Regions from separate parts of the Nocardia heshunensis genome, predicted to be linked through region 3. Evidence: riboswitches for the same ligand, from Rfam matches in the RefSeq annotation. Region 3 holds a riboswitch; each other region holds the start of a gene.
What was found. Region 3 has a riboswitch for magnesium ahead of ACYVN4_RS06995 (MgtC/SapB family protein). Riboswitches for the same ligand answer to the same signal wherever they lie in the genome.

Region 1 (2,264 bases), on a different contig from region 3:
AGGAACACCGTGGCCGAGGGCAACAGCACACCGGCCAGTGCCTGCACGCCCTGGGTCAGCAGACCCAGCACGTGATCCGGGCTGAAGGACACCGCACCCGCGACGGCCAGCAGCGCGGCGTACCCGATGTAGAAGGCCGGTGCCTCGCTGACCTTCCAGTGCAGCGAGTGCCGCTTGCCGAGGGTGTCGCCGAGCGCGTAGGTGGTGGCCAGGCCGACGGCATTCGCGCCGATCAGTGAGGCGTCCAGCAGCAGCAGGGCGAACAGCGCGCCGACCGTGGTGCCCATGTGATCGTGCAGGGACTGGGCGACCGCACCGGCATCGGTGAAGTTGCCGATCGCGTCGGTGCCGGCGAGACCGAAGGCCGCCGCGGCCATGATGGCCACCGCGCCGACCATCACCACGACGATGCCGACCCACAGATCGATGCGCTCGTAGCGGATCCAGCGCGGGGTGATGCGCTTGTCGACGATGTTGGACTGCTGGAAGAACAGCTGCCACGGCGCGACGGTGGTGCCGACTATCGACACGATGAGCAGCAGCAGCGTCGAGTTCAACCCGCCCGGGAACGACGGAATGAAGCCGTGCCCGATCTGGGAGATCTGGGGGTGCACCAGGAATGCCAGCGGGAACATGACGATGTTCAGCGCGATCAGCCCGAACAGGAACCGCTCCCAGCGCCGGAACGAGCCGCCCGCCACCATGGCGAACAGGGTGATCGCCGCCAGCGGCACCGAGATCGCCTTGGGCAGGCCGAAGTAGTTGAGTGCCATGGAGACACCGATGAACTCGGTGACGATGGTCAGCGCGTTCACGATGAACAGGTCGCCCACGCTGAACGCGCCCCAGAACTTGCCGAACCGATCGAAGATCAAGCGTGCGTGCCCGACTCCGGCGACCGCGCCGAGGCGCACCACCATTTCCTGGTTCACGTACAGCACCGGGATGAGCAGCACCAGCGTCCAGACCAGCGCCATGCCGTAGTTCTGCCCGGCCTGCGCGTAGGTGGCGATGCCGCCGGCGTCGTTGTCGCCGACCATCACGATCAGGCCGGGGCCGATGATGGCCAGCAGCATGCGCAGCCGCTGGCCGCGGGTGCGGCCCTCGAGGGTGTCGTGCTGTCCGATGGAGCCCAGCGCGCCGACGATATCGCCGACGTGGGCGCTGTCCATGACAGCGCCGGCGGGGCGGGCATCGCTGGGGTGGGCGTTGGCGGCGGCGCCGGGTGCGGCGACGGTGGTGGAGCGGCGCGAGCCGTTCGCGAAGAAGGCCATGGCACTTCCCTCGCTTTCGATCATCAGGTGTATCGGCATGCGGAATACACCCGGCCGCCAAGCGATTTCGGGCACGATCGACCGGTTCGAGGCACACGTGGGGACGCGACCGGCGTCGGGACGACGCGGGACGGATCGGTGTGGGAACGGGTCAGCCGGTGACCGGAATGCGGCAAGCCGGGGACGTCAAGATTCTGAAATCCATACTCGGATACGGACTATCGCCGGAACTCATTGTTCGTCCCTCACCTCCTTGCCGCCGGGACGTACGCGGACGTCACTACCTGTGCTGTCGCATCACGCACGGCAAGAAGGGATTCGGGCACACCCGTGGTGTCGCCCCGCACCCCTCTCGTCAGAGCTTCGGCACTGCACGACGTATCCGGGGGCTCGCGGCCCGGGGAAGCCACTTCGGATCACCCCTTAATCCGGGGTGATCTGTCCTAACCCTGGGCGTCTCTCGACGTCGTCGGATCAGTGGCCTGTGTTCGTACAGGAGCCTCGCCTAGCGAGGTGCTGACTGAGCAATGGTGGGCCTGGTCCAGGGCGTTGTCAAATCCGGTCCGGTCGGTTCGCTGGAATCCGTTGTGCCGCAAGCAGTCCGGCGGCCCACTCCCCGAACGACCGGATTATTTGCTGCTAAACGGGGTGCGGATATGTGTATCGAGTCACTAAAGGGCAAATGTCCATTGCTGATGCCTGAGAGCAGACTTAAAGTTTGCTTGTCAATAACTGAACCTGCGATGAGTTCTGATGACGCGGGCCTATCAAATCGAGGTAAATCAAGTGCGCAAGAGCGGATTAGCCGCGGTGACCGCATTGGTGGCCGCCGTCACAGCAATTACGGCCGGAACGGTGAATGCCGAACCTACCAGCGGAGATGTCGGTGCCGTCCATTACACGGCATCGGCTTCCGATCGGTCGGCGACCATTTCCACCGATATCGGCTCGATGGACGTCGAGAACGGTGTCTTCAAGATCCACGGTGCC
Region 2 (2,264 bases), on a different contig from region 3:
GGCGACGCGACTGGCGCAGTTCGAGGATGGAGTCCGCCGCGTCGTCGGCGCGCATGCGGCCGAGCAGGGCCGCGACCTCGCCGTCGGACATGGAGTTCAGGATCCGGCTGGACTGATCGGAATCCAGCTCCTCGAACACGTCGGCCTCGAGTTCCGGATCGCCGTGCACCTGGTCGAGGATCTCGCCGCGCTCGTGCTTGTCGGCATCCTCGAGCAGGTCGGCGAGCTCGGCGGGCTTGAGCCCGCGCAGCCGAACGCTGATGCCGCGCGCGGTCTGCGACCCGCTGTGCCCGATGAGCGGTTCGAACGCCTTCCAATCCCGCGAGGCGTGGCCGCCGGAGGATTTGATCAGTCCGAAGAACCGGGCCGGACGGCGGGTGTCGAGCCGGGCCAGCACCCAGCCCTCGGCGGTCTCGTCGAGTTCGACATCGTAGGCGCGCACCAACTCCGCGGCGGCGACGTCGATCAGGCGGTGCCCGAGGATGTCCGCGTTCAGCAGCACCTCGCCGTCACGGCGCTCGAAGGAGCGCAGGTCGACCTTGTTGACCGCCAACACGATTCGATCGGCGCCGAACTCGCGGATGCGCTCGGCCGAGACGAACACCTGCCGCCCGCCGACGCCGACCACCACACCGCTGATCGGCGGATAGGCGTCGCCGCCGGTCAATCGCACGATCAAATCGTCTACGCGGCCGATGGATTCGCCGGATCCGGCGATCACGGGAGACTTCAGCAGCTGCGACAGATGGAGGGTCGCGGCGGGTTCCGGTATCGGCCGCGGTGTGGCGTCGGTCATATGCACTCCTGTCTCGGCGTCTCCGGCGAACCGGGGACTACAGCCTCACCCTGCACCGTGGCCGGTGCCAACACTCGAATTCTGGCTCAACGGACGGTATCGAACAGGACAACGAAACACCTCAATCGACAATTGTCCGAATTGACTTAACAAACTCGTTGGTGTCAAGCTGTGCCCCGTAATAAGCACCTCGCTAGGCGAGGCTCCTGCGCGAACACAGGCCACTGATCCGACGACGTCGAGAGACGCCCAGGATCAGGACAGGTTTCCCCGGATTAAGGGGTCACCCCAAGTGGCTTCCCAGGCAATGGGATACGTCGCACAGTGCCGAAGCTCTGACGAGAGAGGTGCCCACCCGATTCGGTCTTCTACCTGGGTGGACTCCTCGTGTGCACACGTGCTGGCGCCCCCGTGCGCCCCGGCCGCAAGGAGGTGAGGAACGACAGTGCCATCCGGCGATAGTCCGCATCCCAGTCCCTCGTTCCCCGCACTCGTTTGCGGGTGGAAACACGCCACACGAGCCTGACAAATTCACGAACCCTTTTTACGCGACCGCATGCTGTCCGCTGCGCGGCCGTGTAATTCGTGCTGGCCATTTCACCCCCATTCGAATTCATCGTCCCCCTGAATTTCGAAGGTTTTTATCCCGATGAGGAAGCTCACCGCTTACACCCTGGCCGCCGCTACCGCTCTCGGCGTCGTGGCCTGCAACGCACAGGACGCCAAAGCCGATCCGGCACCGGCGAATCCCGGCATCCACTGGACCACCCGGGTGGTCGACAAGTCCGTCGTGCTGACCACCGACCTGGGCTCGCTGACCACCCAGGACGGCCAGTTCCAGGTCCGTGACACCACCGGCGGGCTGGTCACCCAGTTCCCGCTGAGCTGGCTCGACAACGCGGGCGCGCACCCGATCACCGCCCGGATCGACGGCAACACCGCCACCCTCACCCCGAACCTGGATCCGGCCGCCGTCACCCCGGCCCCGGCCCTCCCGGCCCCGGTGGCCAAAGACATTGCCAGCCAGGCCGATCAGGACGCCGCCTTCTCCGCCGCGGTCAACCAGTTCGGCATCATCACCTCCATGGGCACCATGGTCGGCACCCTCGTCGGTGGCGTCGCGGGCTGTGCCATCGGCGCCGCCGGCGGTGCCATCGCCGGTGTCGTGATCATGTCGGTGCCGACCGGCATCGCGGGCTGCGTCGCCGGTGCCGCCATCGGCATCCCACTCGGCGCCGCGGCCGGATTGGTGTTCACCGGCGTGCCCGCCGCCATCGCGGTCGGCATCGGCCTGGCCCAGCGCCTGACCGCACCGGACTCCACCCCGGCCCCGGCTGCCCCCGCCGCCGCGACCGCGTAGTGGTGGGCCGATTGCGCCGGCGTGAAAGCCGCACCGGCGCAATCGGATTCCGTAAAGATGCGATCGACGGCTCTTGACTTGCGGCTTCCGAGAGGTTCACACTTCTGG
Region 3 (2,264 bases):
TTGGCCGCGCTGGGCAGCGTCGGATTCGCGCTGGCCACCGATGTCGGGTGGCTGTTCGCGGCGAGGATTCTGCAGGGTGTCGCGCTGGGGGCGGCCTCGGGGACCCTGACCGCCGCCATCACCGAACTCGAGCCCCACGGTGATCGCCGCCGCGCAGCCCTGGTCGCGGCGGTCGCCACCGCCGGGGGCATGGTGGCCGGTCCACTGCTGGGTGCGCTACTGGCGCAATATCTTCCGGACCCGTACGTCACACCGTTCGTGGTGCACCTCGCGCTGCTGGTACCTGCGGTGGTAGTCGTGGCCGGGCTGCCCGAGACCGGCGTGCGGACGCGCTGGCGGCCGCGGCGCCCCAGCATCCCGGCCGGGATGGGCCGCACCTTCGCGATCGCGGGTTCGGCGACCTTCCTGGGTTTCGCGGTGGTCGGGGTGTCGCTGACCCTGGTCCCCACCTATGCGGCCACCCTGTCGGGCAGCACGAATCTGGTGGTCGCCAGCGCCGCCGCGGCCCTGCTGCCGCTGGCCTGGGTGGTGGCCCAGTTGCTGGGTTACGGCAGATCCGAACGCGCCCTGGACCTGATGGGCCTGCCGCTGCTGGCGGCCGGGCTGGCGTTGCTGGCGGTGGCGGGCACGGTGTCGTCACTGTGGCTGCTGCTGGCGGCCGCGGCCCTGGCCGGGGCCGGCCACGGGCTGGTGTTCCTGTCCGGGCTGACCGCGATCAACGCGGCCGCCCCCGCCGACCGGCACGCCGATGTGGTCTCGACCTATTTCGTGATGGCCTACTGCGGCACCGGCGGCCCGGTGATCGGTGTCGGACTGCTGGCGGGCGCGACCGGATTGCTCTCGGCCGTACAGATTTTCGGCGCGGTCGTCGCGGTCCTATGCCTGCTACGACTCGGGGCGCGAGTCGCGTGGGATCGCCCGCGAATCCCGGTGTCGCGCTGACGGCGGGCCGCTGCGGGAGGGCGACGGCGGTCACATCGATTTGCCGATCGGCGGGTGCGGGTGTTTACTCGGGGCCGCAAGGTGCCGTCGTTAGCTGAGGCTCCTTCACGGATACAGGCCGGCGATCCCGAACGTCGAGAGACGCCCCGGATCAGGACAGGTTGCCCCGAGTTAAGGGGTAGCCCCGACCGGCTCCCACCCGCGGGTGGGTTTACGCCGTGGAGTGCTGAACGTCTTACGAGGGGTGGTACCCGAACCGGCGGTTTTCGCTGTTCCCACTCCCCTGGCATGCGTTTGCGCTGTGCCGAGGAGGTGGTGGTCGTGCCCGATGGACCGTATCGAAGTCCGTTAGCCAATCGTTCACTCGGCGACACCGCTGCAATCCCTCGCCCGCTACTTCATGCCCTGTAGCGTCCGATCGGGAGCGTCTGATCTGTAGCGTGCGCCGTCCTCCCCTGTTTCGGAGAATGCAATGACCACGTGGGAAATGCTGCTGCGCCTCGGTACCGGTGTCGGGCTGGGTGCGGTGATCGGGTTCGAGCGCCAGTTCCGGGCGCGGATGGCGGGTTTGCGCACCAACGCGCTCGTCGCCGCCGGGGCGACGTTGTTCGTGCTGCTGTCGGCGCACGGCTTCAGCGGACGCGACGCGGACCCGACTCGTGTTGCGGCACAGATTGTTTCGGGTATCGGCTTCCTGGGTGCGGGTGTCATTCTGCGCGACGGGTTCAATATCCGCGGTCTCAACACCGCCGCCACCTTGTGGTGCGCGGCTGCGGTGGGTGCGTTGGCGGGTGCGGGGATGTATCCGACCGCGGTGGCGGGCACGGTCGCGGTCGTGGTGGTCAACACCGCGCTGCGCACGGTGGCGCGCACGGTGGATCGCCCGGTCACCGACGGCCCCGAAGCCCAGGTGGCGTTGTATGCCTTCACCGCCGACACCGATGACGATCACGAGGCGCATGTGCGGGCGCTGCTGGTGCAGTCGTTGACACGCACCGACTTTCAGCTCAATTCGATCTCGAGCCACGACACGAAACCGGGCCGGGTGCAGGTGCGCGCGGAGCTGACCGGGGATCGTCGTGACGATCGGCAGATGGAGGCGGCGGTGAGCCGGTTGAGCCTGGAACCGTCGGTGACCAGTGTCGGGTGGCGCACGGTGCCGATGCCGATGGAGGACGAGCAGTGAACGCCTCGCTGCAGTCGTATCCCTCACGCGGAGCGCTGGATCGGCCGCGCTCGCGGTGGGCGGATATCGCGGTCTTCCTCGCGGCGGCGGTGCTGATCTGGATCGTGGTGAAGGTGTCGGCGGGCATGCATGTGCC

Region 1: it holds a riboswitch for magnesium, as region 3 does, so the genes downstream of both, ACYVN4_RS28935 (NRAMP family divalent metal transporter) here and ACYVN4_RS06995 (MgtC/SapB family protein) in region 3, are expected to answer to the same signal.
Region 2: it holds a riboswitch for magnesium, as region 3 does, so the genes downstream of both, ACYVN4_RS13795 (hypothetical protein) here and ACYVN4_RS06995 (MgtC/SapB family protein) in region 3, are expected to answer to the same signal.

The regions. Positions count from the first base shown of each region.
Region 1 is NZ_BAAGTC010000009.1:218,165-220,428, forward strand. It holds gene ACYVN4_RS28935 (NRAMP family divalent metal transporter) at 1-1,274, opposite strand, end outside; M-box (ykoK) riboswitch at 1,615-1,794, opposite strand; gene ACYVN4_RS28940 (hypothetical protein) at 2,028-2,264, shown strand, end outside.
Region 2 is NZ_BAAGTC010000004.1:259,009-261,272, forward strand. It holds gene ACYVN4_RS13790 (magnesium transporter MgtE N-terminal domain-containing protein) at 1-796, opposite strand, end outside; M-box (ykoK) riboswitch at 979-1,150, shown strand; gene ACYVN4_RS13795 (hypothetical protein) at 1,446-2,156, shown strand.
Region 3 is NZ_BAAGTC010000003.1:84,609-86,872, forward strand. It holds gene ACYVN4_RS06990 (MFS transporter) at 1-942, shown strand, start outside; M-box (ykoK) riboswitch at 1,022-1,195, shown strand; gene ACYVN4_RS06995 (MgtC/SapB family protein) at 1,415-2,128, shown strand; gene ACYVN4_RS07000 (ABC transporter permease) at 2,125-2,264, shown strand, end outside.